DNA from 2 places in the Allobosea sp. genome. Region 2 is predicted to be linked to the other one. Evidence: predicted binding sites of a transcription regulator. Region 2 holds the regulator's gene; the other holds the start of a gene.

Region 1 (7,612 bases), on a different contig from region 2:
ACGGTGAGACGCAGTTCATAATGGCCGACGGCGCCCGGTGTCGGCAGGGCCGGCACGGTGGCCTTCGGCTCGACGACGACGATCGCCTTGCTTGCGGGATCGTCCGGGCGCGCGATGGCGAGGCGCGCGCCCGGCGGCGCGTTGCTCAAGAAAACGCTGAGCGGGCTGCCCGCCATGATGCTGCGAGCCGCCGAGAGCGAAGGCTGCGACGGGTGCGCAGCCGGCTTCTGCCGTTTCTGTGCGGCCGCCACGGACGGCCAGACGCCGGCCGCGATCAAGAGGGCGCGGCGGGAGAGGGCGCGCGCGGTGGCGCGACCCGCCCCGGCCGCCATCAGCCCATCGCGGCCGCGACGGCGTCGAGCGCGGCCTGCGCCCTGCTGCCGTCCGGGCCGCCGGCCTGCGCCATGTCGCGGCGGCCGCCGCCGCCCTTGCCGCCGAGCTCGGCGGAAGCCGCGCGCACCAGCATGACCGCGTCGAAACGCTCGGTCAGGTCGGGCGTGACGCCGACGACGACACCGGCCTTGCCATCATCCGCGACGCCGACGATGGCGACGACGCCGGAGCCGACCCGCGCCTTTGCCTCGTCGGCGAGGCTCTTCAGATCCTTCATCTCGACGCCGGTGACGGCGCGCGCCAGGAGCTTCGCGCCGGCGACCTCGCGCACCGGATCCTCGGCCGCGCCGCCGCCCCCCATGGCGAGCTTCTTGCGCGCCTCGGTCAATTCGCGATCGAGCTTGCGACGCTCCTCGATCAGCGCCGCGAGGCGGCTGCCGGCCTCGGCGGCGGGCACCTTGAGCAGGCCGGCGAGCCCGTCGAGCAGGCGCGATTCCGCGTTGAGACGCAGGCGCGCGCCATGGCCGGTCATCGCCTCGAGACGGCGCACGCCGGCGGCGACTGCGCCTTCGCCGACGATGCTGACGAGGCCGATATCGCCGGTGCGCGCCGCATGCGTGCCGCCGCAGAGCTCGACCGAATAGGCGCGGCCGGCCGGATTGGTCCCCATCGAGACGACGCGGACCTCCTCGCCGTATTTCTCGCCGAAAAGCGCGCGCGCGCCCGAAGCGATGGCATCGTCGACACTCATCAGCCGGGTCGTGACCGGCTCGTTCCTGAGCACGATCGCGTTGGCGATCTCCTCGACCTCGCGCAGTTCCTCCTCGCTGATCGGCTTGGGATGCGAGAAATCGAAGCGCAGGCGCTCGGGCGAGACCAGCGAGCCCTTCTGCGCGACATGATCGCCCAGCACGAGGCGCAGCGCCTCGTGCAGCAGATGCGTGGCCGAATGGTTGGCGCGGATCGCGCCGCGGCGGGCATGGTCGACGACGAGCTCGACGGGCTGGCCGAGCCGGAGCTCGCCTTGCTTGACCGTGACGGCATGGGCGAAGACATCGCCGAGCTTCTTCTGCACGTCGCCGACCTCGGCCACCGTGTCGGCGCCGCGGATCAGGCCGGCATCGCCGACCTGGCCGCCGGATTCGCCATAGAACGGCGTCTGGTTGACCAGCACGAAGCCGCTCTCGCCGGTCTTCAGCGCCTGGACCTCGGCATTGTCGCGGATCAGCGCGGTGACGACCCCCTCGGCGGCCTCGGTGTCGTAGCCGAGGAATTCGGTGGCGCCGAGCCTGTCGCGCAGCGGATACCAGAGCGTCTCGGTCGCGGCCTCGCCGGAGCCGGCCCAGGCGGCGCGCGCCTTGGCCTTCTGCTGCTGCATGGCGGCGTCGAAGCCCTCGGTGTCGACGGTGATCTCGCGGGCGCGCAGCGCGTCCTGCGTCAGGTCGAGCGGGAAGCCATAGGTGTCGTAGAGGGTGAAGGCGACGTCGCCCTTCAGGCTCTGGCCGGCGGTCAGGTCCTTCGCGGCGTCGTCGAGCAAAGTGAGGCCGCGCGCCAGCGTGGTGCGGAAGCGGGTTTCCTCCAGCTTCAGCGTCTCGGTGATCAGCGCCTCGGCGCGCAGGAGCTCGGGATAGGCGCGGCCCATCTCGCGGGTCAGCGCCGGCACGAGCTTGTAGAGCAGCGGCTCCTTGGCGCCCAGGAGCTGCGCATGGCGCATGCCGCGGCGCATGATCCGGCGCAGCACATAGCCGCGGCCCTCGTTCGAGGGCAGCACGCCATCGGCGATCAGGAAGGCGGAGCAGCGCAGATGATCGGCGATGACGCGGTGGCTCGCCTTCATCGGCCCGTCGGGATCGACCGAGGTCAGATCGGCGATGGCGCCGATCAGGGCGCGGAACAGGTCGATATCGTAGTTGTCATGCGTGCCCTGGAGCACGGCGGCGATGCGCTCCAGCCCCATGCCGGTGTCGATCGAGGGGCGGGGCAGGTCGGTGCGGATGCCGCCCGCGGCCTCCTCGTATTGCATGAACACGAGGTTCCAGATCTCGATGAAGCGGTCGCCGTCCTCGTCGGGCGAGCCTGGCGGGCCGCCCCAGATATGGTCGCCATGGTCGTAGAAGATCTCGGAGCAGGGGCCGCAGGGGCCCGTGTCGCCCATGCGCCAGAAATTGGCCGAGGTCGGGATGCGGATGATCTTGTCGTCGGAGAGGCCCGCGATCTTCCTCCAGAGGCCGTGCGCCTCGTCGTCCTGCGAATAGACGGTGACGAGGAGCTTGTCCCTGGGCAGGCCGAATTCGCGGGTGACCAGCGTCCAGGCGTGGTTGATCGCCTCATCCTTGAAATAGTCGCCGAAGGAGAAATTCCCCAGCATCTCGAAGAAGGTGTGGTGACGGGCGGTGTAGCCGACATTGTCGAGGTCGTTGTGCTTGCCGCCGGCGCGCACGCATTTCTGGGCGGTGGTGGCGCGCGAATAGGGGCGCTTCTCCTGGCCGGTGAAGACGTTCTTGAACTGCACCATGCCGGAATTGGCGAACATCAGCGTCGGATCGTTGCGCGGCACGAGCGGGCTCGACGGCACGACCTCGTGGCCGTTTGACTTGAAGTAGTCGAGGAAGGTCGACCGGATATCGTTGACGCCGCTCATCGCTGTCTTGCGCTCTGATCTTGGGCAGGGACCGGGCGCGCCCGGCGGGACGGACCGGTTCTAGTCAGGCGGCTCGCCGCTGTCCAGAAAGCTCGTTGCAACGCAAGGCCGGCAAGGTCTTATCGGCAAACGAAAAGGGGCAGCTCGTGGCTGCCCCCCCTGCGTGTCTTTCCCAAATGAAATGCCCGCCGTCATCGCGAGGAGCGAGGCGACGAAGCGATCCAGGCGACGTAGCGCCCCGCCGCCCTGGGATTGCTTCGTTTAACCCTCGCAATGACGGCTTGGGCGGGCCGGCTCAGGCCTCGCCTTCGTCGAGGTCGTCCGCGGTCGGGTGCGCCTGGTCGAGGATGCGCTCGGCGACGAGGCCGGAATTCTGCCGGATCGTGGCCTCGATCTTCGCCGCCAGATCCGGATTGTTCCTGAGAAAGCTCTTGGCGTTCTCGCGGCCCTGGCCGAGACGCTGACTGTCGAAGGAGAACCAGGCGCCCGACTTCTCGACCATGCCGGCCTTGACGCCGAGATCGATCAGTTCGCCGACCTTCGAGATGCCCTCGCCGAACATGATGTCGAACTCGACCTGCTTGAAGGGCGGCGCGACCTTGTTCTTGACGACCTTGACGCGAACCTGGTTGCCGGTCGCCTCGTCGCGCTCCTTCAGCGTCGAGATGCGGCGGATGTCGAGGCGTACGGAAGCGTAGAACTTGAGCGCGTTGCCGCCGGTGGTGGTCTCCGGGCTACCGTACATCACGCCGATCTTCATGCGGATCTGGTTGATGAAGATCACCATGCAGTTCGAGCGCGAGATCGAGGCGGTGAGCTTGCGCAGCGCCTGGCTCATCAGCCTCGCCTGTAGGCCGGGCTGGACGTCGCCCATCTCGCCCTCGATCTCGGCGCGAGGGGTCAGCGCCGCGACGGAATCGACCACGAGCACGTCGATGGCGCCGGAGCGAACGAGGGTGTCGGTGATCTCGAGCGCCTGCTCGCCGGTGTCGGGCTGCGAGATCAGGAGATCGTCGAGATTGACGCCGAGCTTGCGGGCATAAACGGGATCGAGCGCGTGCTCGGCATCGACGAAGGCGCAGACGCCGCCCTTTTTCTGCGCCTCGGCGATGGTGTGCAGCGCGAGCGTGGTCTTGCCCGAGGATTCGGGCCCGTAGATCTCGATGACGCGGCCCTTGGGCAGGCCGCCGACGCCGAGCGCGATGTCGAGGCCGAGCGACCCCGTCGAGACCGTCTCGATCTCGATCGATTGCGGGTTCTTGCCGAGCCGCATGATCGAGCCCTTGCCGAAGGCGCGTTCGATCTGGGAGAGCGCCGCGTCGAGCGCCTTGGCCTTGTCCATCGAGGAGCCTTCCACGAGTCTGAGGTTTGCCTGATTCACGGGTCTCGGCTCCTTATGGCAGGGCGGCGGGGACATCTCAATCACGCCTTGCCATGAGGATGATCATGTTTTGTTCCGGCCAGCAAGTTCTTTTTTTGTTCCCGGTGTCAGGTTCTGTCAGGAGGGCGGAGAATGTCGCTTCCGGATACGCCGAAGCGATGAAGTTCTCCGGCGGCGCGCGCCACGGAGCGCTTGGCCTCTAACCCGCTGATAAACAAGGTTCGGGCTGTGGCTTGTCGCCCTGCGCAGACGCCTTGGCGAGGCTCCCTCAAATAGGGGGGCTGGCGCAGCCGCGGCGGCACCCGCCCCCCTTCCATTCGTTACAGCTCCCACTTCTCCTTCAACTCCTGGAGGCGGCCAGCGAGGCGCTGGCTTTCGATCCAGGTGTTCAGGAAATTCAGAAGATGATATTCGCCCGGGCGCACCGAATATGCCCGGAAACGCGAGTTCAGCTGGCGATCCGGCTCCAGGATGCGCACGGGCGCCTGCGGATTGGCGCGTACGAATCCACGAATGCTGTTGGCGTCGCCGACATTCGCATCGGCACGCTTGTTCGCGACCTCGAGCACCGGCGCCACCTGATTTTCCGTCGTCAGCACGCGTATCGTCGCCTTGGGGAAGAGCGTGCGTGCCGTCTGTTCGTTGCTGGTGCCGCCAAGTTCAGATAAGGTAATGCCTGCCTTGTTCAGATCCTCGTGCTTCTGGAAGGGAGCATCCTTATGAACCAGGATCAGTTCACCGGCGATGATATAGCCATCGGTGAAGACAACCGACATGGCTCGATCGGGCGTCGCGAAAGTCGAGGCCATGAGAACATCATATTGCCCTGCCATCATGCCGCTGATGATGGTCGGCCAAGTCGAATCGACGATTTGCAGCTTTACGCCCATAGCCTTGGCGAGGTCATTCGCCATATCGACGTTGAAGCCCTCCCAGGTATTGTTGGCAGGATTCTTGATGGCGAATGGAGGCGATTCCGCGATACCGACCCTCAAGACCCCGGAGGACTTTATACGCTGAATGGCCTGATCCTGTTGCGCGAAGGCATTCTGGGCCATGAGCGACATGGCTAGCGCGAACAATAAAGCAAAAAACTTTGATAGTTTCGGCATGTTCATGTCTCCTCGTTGGATGGTGTGTTCTACGTTGATCCGGCTTCCCTCGTTGCTAAATTTCGAGAAATAACACTGATAGGGAATATTATTATAAAAAACGCAACGCCTATAACCGTAAAAAATTCCAGATATCTATAAGTCTGACCACCAAGGCTAAAAGCAACCTGCGCAACTTCTACAATTCCGATTGTGGATAATAACGTTGAGTGCTTCAGGATTTCGGTTGAGTAATTGACGATCGGCGCGACCATGCGCTTGATCGCCTGGGGCAGGATCACGCGTCCCCAGCGCGGCAGGGGCGATAGCCCCAGGGCGAGCGCAGCTTCATACTGGCCGCGCGGCACGGACTGTATGCCGGCGCGGAAAATCTCGCCGAGATTTGCGCCAGCTCCCAGCGACAAGGCCAATATTCCTGTGAACAGGGCGGAGAGACCGAGATTCGTAATCTGTGGAAGGCAATAATAAGACCAGAATATCAAAACCATTTCTGGTATATTTCTAAATACGTTGACGTATAAACGGCCAATTATAAGCCCGCTGCGGCTTCCGGATACATTGATGGCGGCGACGAGCAAGCCGATGATCGATCCAAGCACGAAAACCAGGAGCGTTATCCACGCAGTCGCGAATAAGCCTTGCAGCAGATTTGGCCAGTAGCGGAAGATAACGCTCCAGTCGAAGAACATCAGCCTACCTCCCGGATTGACGCAGGTGGCTTTCGAGATGCCTGGCGAGCATGTCGAACGATAGTCCAATCAGAAGATAGATCAGTGCAGCAAACGTGAAGATCTCTACAGATCGGAATGTGTAGTTGCTGATGCGGCTGACGTTCTGCAGGAGTTCGCCGACCGACAGGATCGACATGATGGTCGTGCCCTTGAAGACGCTCAGGATCATGTTGACGAGCGGAGGCATCATGATCCTGAGGGCCTGCGGCAAGATCACCAGGCGAAACGTCAGCCAGCGCGGCAGCCCCAGGGCATTGCTCGCTTCCCACTGGCCGCGCGGGATGGCGACGATGCCGCCTCGAACGATCTCGGTGAAATAGGCTCCTGCGCTCAATGTCAGCGTAAAAAAGCCGCTTTGCGAAGGTGTCAGCGGCACGCCTGTAATCATCGGCAATGCAAAATGCATCCACATCAGTTGCACGAGCAACGGCGTGTTGCGGAACAACTCGACATAGCATGTCACCAGCCAGGACAGGCTGCGCCCGATCAGGCGCTCGGCGACAGCCAGCACGACACCGACGGATATTCCCGCGATCGACGAGGCTACCGTCAGCCAAAGAGTGATGAGCAGGGCCTCAAACAGCGTTTGCCGATACGTCCAGATCAGCCCCGGCTGCAGGTCGAGGAGGGTGTTCATCGAGACAGGCCGCTTGCGGGAGCGACCGCGCATCCGGGCGCGGCGCGGCGGCCGGGATTTGGATCATGGATAGGCGCCCGCCATCTCGTCATGATGATCCCGCTCCGATATCGCCGGCGGCGCGGGCAGGGCGCGGCCCCGCCTCGTCCTGCGGCACGACCTTGCTTTCCACCGGGCGCATGCCCTTGAGCGCCGCGACGATCGTCTCGCCGTTGTGCATGACGTGATCGCGCATCACGGTTTCCGCCCTGGCGGGGTCGCGTGCCCGCAGACAGTCGAGGATCAGGCGGTGCTCATGGCCCACCAGCTCCGGCTCGACATGATTTCCGACGTAAAGCCGAATATAGGGGCGGACCTGCTGCCGGCTGTTGCTGATCAGATTGCACAGCCGCTGCCGGCCCGACAGGAGGCAGATCCGGTCATGAAAGCGGTCGTGCTCCACGACCCACTGCATATGATCCGGCTTGATCCGGGCCATGTGCACCAGATCGGAATCGAGAGCGGCCAGATCGTCCGCATTCGCCTTCCGCGCGGCAAGGCCGGCCGCCAGGGCCTCCAGCGCGGCCCTCATCTCGAACAGTTCAAGGATGTCCTCGGGCGTGAGATTGGTGACCACGGCCCCGCGATTGGGGCGCAAGGTGACGAGGCCTTCGGCATCGAGCTGGCGCAGCGCCTCGCGCACCGGCATGCGGCTCAGGCCCAGCACCTCGGCGATACTCTCCGACTTCAGGCGCATATCGCCGGGGAATTGTCCGGAGACGATCTGGTTGCGCAAAT
Region 2 (7,612 bases):
AAGTTCGAGGTGTAGTCGAGCGAGTTCAGCGGATACACGAAGGGCTGGCCGATCGAGTATTTATAGGCCATCGCGGCCAGCGTCGGCACCTTCGCGATCATCCGCATCGAGGCGACCATGCGCTGGTGCGGGTCCGAGATGTCGGTCGAGTCGTGGTAGAAGGCCGCCATCGCGCCGATCGAGGCGACCATCACCGCCATCGGGTGCGCATCGCGGCGGAAGCCCTGGAAGAAACGGGCCATCTGCTCGTGCACCATGGTGTGGCGCGTGATGCGGTAGTCGAAATCGGCCTTCTGCGCGGCCGTCGGCAGGCTGCCTTCGAGCAGCAGATAGCAGGTCTCGAGGAAGTCGCCATGCTCGGCGAGCTGCTCGATCGGGTAGCCGCGATAGAGCAGCACGCCCTCGTCGCCGTCGATATAGGTGATCTGCGACTCGCAGCTCGCCGTCGAGGTGAAGCCGGGATCGTAGGTGAACATGCCGGTCTGGGCATAGAGCTTGGCGATGTCGATGACGGCGGGGCCGACCGTCCCCTCCTTGATCGCCATGTCGACGGTCTTGTCGCCGACCTGGAGCTGGCTGATGTTTCCGCTCATCGATACCGATCCTTTCAAGGCTCGCTGCCGTTCAGCCCCGGTTTCGCCTCCGGGCGCTTCCGCGCCTGGCATCCCTCATTCGAAAAGGAACAAGGAAGGCGGACCATGTGACTGATTTACAAGCAATATCTACGCCCGGCCGCGCTGCCGCGCCACGAGGCACCTCGCGTCACTAGACCATTTGCGCAGGGCATTCAACCGAGCCGAAAGGCGGTTGGAGCCGCGCTGCGCTCATGGCTGCGCGGCTATCGGCGCCGCCTCAGGCCGCCTGGTCGGCCAGCCGCGCCAGCGTCTCCTCGCGGCCGAGCACGGCCATGACGTCGAACAGGCCCGGCGACATCGCCCGGCCGGTCAGCGCGGCGCGCAGCGGCTGGGCCGCCTGGCCGAGCTTGAGCCCGCTTTCCTCGACATAGGCGCGCACCGCAGCCTCCAGCGGCGCCGGCGCCCAGTCACCGAGGCCGGCGAGCTTCTCCGCGATCTGCGGCAGCCGCTGCCGCGCGGCCGCGTCGAGCAGGCCGGCCGCCTTCTCGTCGAGCTTCAGCGGCCGCCGGGCATGGAGATAGAAGGCGGAGTCGAGGAGCTCGACCAGCGTCTTGGCGCGCTCCTTGAGCCCGGGCATGGCGGCGAGGAACTTCGCCTCCAGCTCCGGCGGGAGCGTCGAGCCGAGGCCGCGCGCCGGCCCGATCTCCGGCAGGATGACCTTGAGCGCGTCGAGCAGTTCGGCATCGCCCGACTGGCGCATATAGAGCCCGTTGAGGTTCTCCAGCTTGGCGTAGTCGAAGCGCGCCGGCGAGCGGCCGATCGCGGAGAGGCCGAAGGCGTCGATCATCTCCTGCGTCGAGAAGACCTCCTGGTCGCCATGGCTCCACCCCAGCCGCACCAGATAGTTGCGCAGCGCCGCCGGCAGATAGCCCATCGAGCGATAGGCATCGATGCCGAGCGCGCCGTGGCGCTTCGAGAGCTTGGCGCCGTCCGGCCCGTGGATCAGCGGGATATGCGACATGCTCGGCACGTCCCAGCCGAGCGCCTGGTAGATCTGCGTCTGGCGGGCGGCGTTGGTCAGGTGGTCGTCGCCGCGGATGACGTGAGTGACGCCCATGTCGTGATCGTCGACCACCACCGCCAGCATATAGGTCGGCGTGCCGTCCGAGCGCAGCAGCACGAGGTCGTCGAGGTTCTCGTTCTGCCAGACGACGCGGCCCTGCACCTCGTCGTTCACCACCGTCTCCCCGGTCTGTGGCGCCTTCAGGCGGATCACGGGCTTCGCGCCGGCCGGCGCCGTCGCCGGGTCGCGGTCGCGCCAGCGCCCGTCATAGCGCAGCGGCTTGCCCTCGGCGCGGGCCTTCTCGCGCATCTCCTCGAGTTCGGCCGGGGTCGCGTAGCAGAGATAGGCCTTGCCGGCGGCGAGCATCTCCTCGGCGACCTCGCGATGCCGGCCGGCGCGCTGGAACTGGTAGACTGTCTCACCGTCCCAATCGAGGCCGAGCCATTTCAGCCCGTCGAGGATCGCGGCGATCGCCGCATCGGTCGAGCGTTCCCGGTCGGTGTCCTCGATGCGCAGCAGCATCTTGCCGCCCTGCCGGCGGGCATAGAGCCAGTTGAACAGCGCCGTCCGGGCCCCGCCGATATGCAGGAAGCCGGTGGGCGAGGGCGCAAAGCGCGTGACGACGGCGTTGCTCATGCGAGAAAACTCCGGCCGGGCGGCGGGACCGCCCGGGGGCGAAACGGGAAGGGCGCAGATCGTGGCATGACAATCGGCGCGCGCCCTGTAACATGGCTTGGCCGGAAAGGTTAAGCGGTCAAATCGCAGGGCCGGCAGGGGAGGAGCGGGCGATGGAGCCGGCGCCGCCGGGGGATGGGCCGGGACGAGGCCGGCGCGGCGCGCAGGTCCGTGCCTGGCCGGCCCGCCTGGGCGCCACACGCCCGCTTGCGGTGCGCCTCGATCCCCTGTTCGGACGGCTCTGGCTGCATCTGCGGCAAGGCTTCGCGCTGGAGGCCGAGCGGCGCCGGCCTTTCCTCTGGCTGCCCGTCGCGATGGGCGCCGGCATCTTGCTCTATTTCGCGGCGGACCGGGAGCCCGCCCTGTGGGCGCCGCTCGCCGGCCTTATGCTCAGCGGTGCGCTCGCCTTCGCGCTGCGCCTGCGCCGTTACGCCGCGATGGCCTGTCTCGCCGCGGCGGCGGCTTTCACGGGCTTCGCCGCCGGGGTCTGGCGCACCGCCGATGTCGCCGCGCCGATGCTGGAGCGGGCGCGCATCGGCAAGCTCTCCGGCTTCGTCGAGAGCGTCGAAACCCGCGATGGCGGCGGGGCGCGGCTCGTGCTGCTGGTCACGGATATCGCCGGGGTGCCTGCGGGCGAGCGGCCGAAGCGGGTCCGTGTCAACATCCGGGCGGGTTCCGTGGCGCCGGGCGACCACATCCTCGCCACGGCGCGGCTTCTGCCCCCGCCGGGACCGGCCAGGGCCGGCGGCTATGATTTCGGCCGCGATGCCTTCTTCCGCGGGATCGGCGCCGTCGGCAGCGTCTCCGGCAAGATCGCGCTCGCGCCGCCGCCTCATCCCCCGCCGACGCGCCTGACCGTCGACGCGACGATCGACCGCGCCCGCAACGCCCTGACGCGGCGCATCGCCGAGGTCGCGGGCGGACAGGGCGGGGCGGTCGCCGCCGCGCTCGTCACCGGCAAGCGCGGCCTGATCACCGAGGCGACCAACAACGATCTGCGCGCCGCCGGCATCTACCACATCGTCTCGATCTCCGGGCTGCACATGGTGCTCGCCGCCGGGACGATCTTCGCGCTGGTGCGCGCGCTCCTCGCCCTGTCGCAGACCGCGGCGCTGCGCTGGCCGGTGAAGAAGCTCGCGGCGCTGGCGGCCATGCTCGGCGCGACCGGCTATTGCATCTTCTCCGGCGGCGACGTCGCGACCGAGCGCTCGCTGATCATGACGCTGGTGATGCTGGGCGCGATCCTGGTCGACCGTACGGCGCTCAGCATGCGCAACCTCGCGATCGCCGCCATGATCGTGCTGCTGCGCGAGCCCGACGCGCTGCTGGGACCGAGCTTCCAGATGTCCTTCGGCGCGGTCGCGGCGCTGATCGCCTTCGCCGAGCGCTGGGAGGGGCGCGAGCGCACGAATCCGCCGCCGGCGCTGCCCTGGCCGCTTGGGCCGATCGCGACGGCGGCGCTCGGCATCGTCGTCACCACCTTGCTGGCGACCGCCGCCACCGCACCCTTCGGCGCCTATCATTTCCAGACCTTCAACCCCTTCGGCCTGCTCGGCAACGCCATGGCGCTGCCCTTCGTCTCGCTTTTCGTGATGCCGGCGGCGGTGTTCGGCGTGCTCGCCTACCCGTTCGGGCTGGACTGGCCGGCCTGGGCGCTGATGGGGCTCGCCTCCGACGCGGTGCTCAGCGTGGCGCATTGGGTCGCGACCATCGACCATTCCACGGTGACGGTCGCGGCGTTCGGTCCGGCGGTGCTGGGCTGCTTCGCGCTGGCGCTTTTGTGGCTGACGCTCTGGACGACCGCCTGGCGCTGGCTTGCGGTGTTGCCACTGGTCTTCGGCGTCGCGATAGCCGGCAAGCCGGAGCGGCCCGAGATCCTGATCGAGCGCGACGGCGCGGGGCTGGCGGTGCGTGGGCCCGACGGGCGCCTCGCCATCGCCGGCAAGCCCAGCCGCTTCGTCCTCCAGCAATGGCTCGCCGCCGATGGCGACGCCCGCTCGCCCGACGATCCCTCGCTCAGGGCCGGCATCGCCTGCGACAGGCTGGCCTGCATCGCCCGGACGGCAGACCGGCGCACGGTCTCCTATGCGCGCGACCGGCTGGCGATCGTCGAGGATTGCCAGCGGGCCGACCTCGTCGTCACCGCCACCCCCTGGAGTGGGGCCTGCAAGGCGCAGCTGATCGAGCGGATGACGCTCTCGCGCGGCGGCGCGACCTCGCTCTACCGCGCATCCAAGGGCTGGAGCAGCCATGCCGCGGAACGCTCCGGCGCCGAAAGGCCCTGGAGCCGCGGCAAGCCGGCGCCTGCGGCCCCGCCGGCTGCAGCCCCTCGGCCATCGGCCGATGCCGCCGATGGCGATCCGGACCCCTTGTAGGCGTTGCCGATCAAGCCGGGGGCCGTCGCCCAGCCCCGATGGCGACCGATCGCCTTCAGTAACGCCGCATCAGGTTGACCAGCCGCCCCTGGATCTTGACCCGGTCGGGGGCGAGCGTGCGGGTTTCGTAGGCCGGGTTCGCCGCTTCGAGCGCGATCGCGGAGCCGCGCTTGCGCAGCCGCTTCAGCGTCGCCTCCTCGTCGTCGATCAGCGCCACGATGATGTCGCCGGTATCGGCCGTGTCCTGCCTGCGGATGATGACGGTATCGCCGTCGAGGATGCCGGCCTCGACCATCGAATCGCCGCGCACCTCCAGCGCGTAATGCTCGCCGGAGCCCAGCATGTCGGGCGGCAGCGAAACGGTGTGGCTGCGGCTCTGGATCGCCGAGATCGGCGTGCCGGCGGCGATGCGGCCCATGACGGGGATGGCGACGGCGCGCCGGCCGTCCTCCTCCGCCGCTGCCGCGGGGCGCGGCCTGGCGGAAGCCGGCTCAGCGCCTCGGCCGCCCTGGACCACGGCCGGGCTGAAGCGCTGCCGCGGCTGCGGTGCGCCGAGCCCTTCCGGCGTCTTGATGACCTCGAGCGCGCGCGCCCGGTTCGGCAGGCGGCGGATGAAGCCGCGCTCCTCCAGCGCCATGATCAGCCGGTGGATGCCGGATTTCGAGCGCAGGTCGAGCGCGTCCTTCATCTCGTCGAAGGAGGGCGGCACGCCGCTCTCGCGCAAGCGTTCCTGGATGAAGCGCAGGAGTTCGTGTTGCTTGCGTGTCAGCATGGTCCCCGCCGGCCCCTGGAAGAGATTCGAAACAAAGCACGAACACCATACGCGTTCTGCTTGTGTTCCGCAAGCAGCTACCGTAGCGGCAGGATGCGGCAGGGGTCGCCCTGCTTCGCCGGAGGGGCATAGGCCGGGCGGATCGTCAGCGCCTGCGCCCGCGCCAGCGTGCCGAGCATCGAGGAATCCTGCCGGCCGAAGGGCGTCGCGACCCAGCCTTCCGGCGTCAGCGAAAGCTCCGAGCGCAGGTAATCCTCGCGCGCGTCGTTGCCCGGCAGGTCGCGGCCGAGCAAAGCGGGGATGCTGCGGTCGCGGCCGGCGTCAGTGATGCCGAGCAGCGCCTCGATCAGCGGCAGCACGAAGAGATGGCCGCAGACGATCGAGGAGACCGGGTTGCCGGGCAGGCCGACCACCACCATCGGACCGAGGCGCCCGGTCATCATCGGCTTGCCCGGCCGCATCGCGATCTTCCAGAAGCCGAGCGCCATGCCCGCCCGCGTCAGCGCCTCGTGCACGAGGTCGTGCGCGCCGACCGAGGCGCCGCCGAGCGTGATCAGCACATCGGCCTCGGCTGCCCGCGCCTGCGCGATCTTCGCGGCGAGGTCGGCATGGTCGTCGCGGGCGATGCCGAGATCGAGCACGCTGCCGCCGGCCTTCTCGACCAGCGCGGCGAGCGCGAACGAGTTCGAGGCGACGATCTGGTCGCGCCCCACCGGCTCGCCCGGCGCCACCAGCTCGTCGCCGGTGGCGAGGATCGCGACGCTGGGCTTGCGCCGGACGGCCAGGGCCGGGTGCCCCATCGCGGCGGCGAGCCCGAGCGCCGCGCCGTCGAGCACGCGCCCGGCCGGCAGCAGGACGTCGCCCTTGTGGAAATCGAGCCCCGCAGCGCGCAGGAACTGGCCCTTCGCGGGCGGCACGCGCACGCGGATCGCCGGGCTGCCGACGCCGTCCGCATCTTCCTGGATCAGGATCGTGTCGGCGCCCTGCGGCATCGGCGCGCCGGTGAAGATGCGCACCGCCTCACCCGGCCCGACCGCACCCTCGAAAGCCCGGCCGGCGGCCGATTCGCCGATCACGGCGAGCGCAACGCCTTGCGCCATCTCGTCGCCGCGCACGGCATAGCCGTCCATGGCGGAATTGGCGAAGGGCGGATGGGTCCTCAGCGCCTCGACCTCGGTGGCGAGCACCCGCCAGGCGCATTGGGAGAGTGGCAGGGTCTCCGCTCCCATCGGCCCCGGGATGCTCTCGAGCAGCGCCTTGCGCGCGACGGGGACCGGGGTGAGCGCCATCAGGACTCTTTCGCCTCGTAATCGCCGGACTGGCCGCCGGATTTGCGCAGCAGGCGGATAGCCTCGATCCGCATCGCCCGGTCGACGGCCTTGACCATGTCGTAGACGGTGAGACAGGCGACGGAGACGGCGGTCAGCGCCTCCATCTCGACGCCGGTCTGGCCCTTCATCCTGACTTCGGCGCGCACGCGCACGCCCGGCAGCGCCTCGTCGATGGTGAGATCGACGGCAATCTTGCTCAGCAGCAGCGGGTGGCAGAGCGGGATCAGCTCATGCGTGCGCTTCGCCGCCATGATGCCGGCTAGCCGGGCGGTGCCGAGCACGTCGCCCTTCCTGGCGTTGCCGTCGCGCACGATCGCGATGGTTTCCGGCGCCATCACGACGTTGCCTTCGGCGATGGCGAGACGCACCGTCTCGGCCTTGCCGCCGACATCGACCATATGCGCCTCACCCTGGGCGTCGAGATGGCTGAGCCTGCTCACGCCGCGTCGGCCTTGCCGGCGAGCAGGTCCCGCGTCGCGGCGGTCACGTCGGCTTGCCGCATCAGGCTCTCGCCGACGAGAAAGCTGTTCACGCCCGCCCGGTTGAGCCGGGCGATGTCGGCATGGCTGAAGATGCCGCTTTCGCTAATGACGATCCGGCCGGCGGGCACGCGCGGCGCCAGCCGTTCCGTCACCGCGAGATCGACGTTGAAGCTGCGCAGGTCGCGGTTGTTGATGCCGATGAGCCTGCTTTCCAGCTTCAGCGCCCGGTCGAGCTCGGCGTCGTCATGCACCTCGACCAGCACGTCCATGCCGAGCCCGCGCGCGGTCTCGTTCAGCGCCTTGGCGGTGGCGTCGTCGACGCCGGCCATGATGATCAGG

The links. Region 2 encodes LexA, which represses DNA repair genes until DNA is damaged. Its sites were predicted from a motif close to TGTTCNNNNTGTGTTCNG; they were not measured.
Region 1: a site for LexA is predicted at 4,441-4,458, ahead of recA (recombinase RecA). Genes of this name have one in related genera too.

The regions. Positions count from the first base shown of each region.
Region 1 is NZ_JAMLIX010000001.1:2,979,500-2,987,111, forward strand. Features, by position in the region: gene M9917_RS14135 (hypothetical protein) at 1-149, opposite strand, end outside; gene alaS (alanine--tRNA ligase) at 332-2,974, opposite strand; gene recA (recombinase RecA) at 3,270-4,355, opposite strand; gene M9917_RS14150 (transporter substrate-binding domain-containing protein) at 4,676-5,467, opposite strand; gene M9917_RS14155 (amino acid ABC transporter permease) at 5,497-6,156, opposite strand; gene M9917_RS14160 (amino acid ABC transporter permease) at 6,161-6,835, opposite strand; gene M9917_RS14165 (GntR family transcriptional regulator) at 6,924-7,612, opposite strand, start outside.
Region 2 is NZ_JAMLIX010000002.1:1,012,943-1,020,554, forward strand. Features, by position in the region: gene gltA (citrate synthase) at 1-593, opposite strand, end outside; gene gltX (glutamate--tRNA ligase) at 853-2,274, opposite strand; gene M9917_RS19905 (ComEC/Rec2 family competence protein) at 2,427-4,688, shown strand; gene lexA (transcriptional repressor LexA) at 4,744-5,460, opposite strand; gene M9917_RS19915 (molybdopterin molybdotransferase MoeA) at 5,538-6,749, opposite strand; gene moaC (cyclic pyranopterin monophosphate synthase MoaC) at 6,749-7,231, opposite strand; gene trpC (indole-3-glycerol phosphate synthase TrpC) at 7,228-7,612, opposite strand, start outside.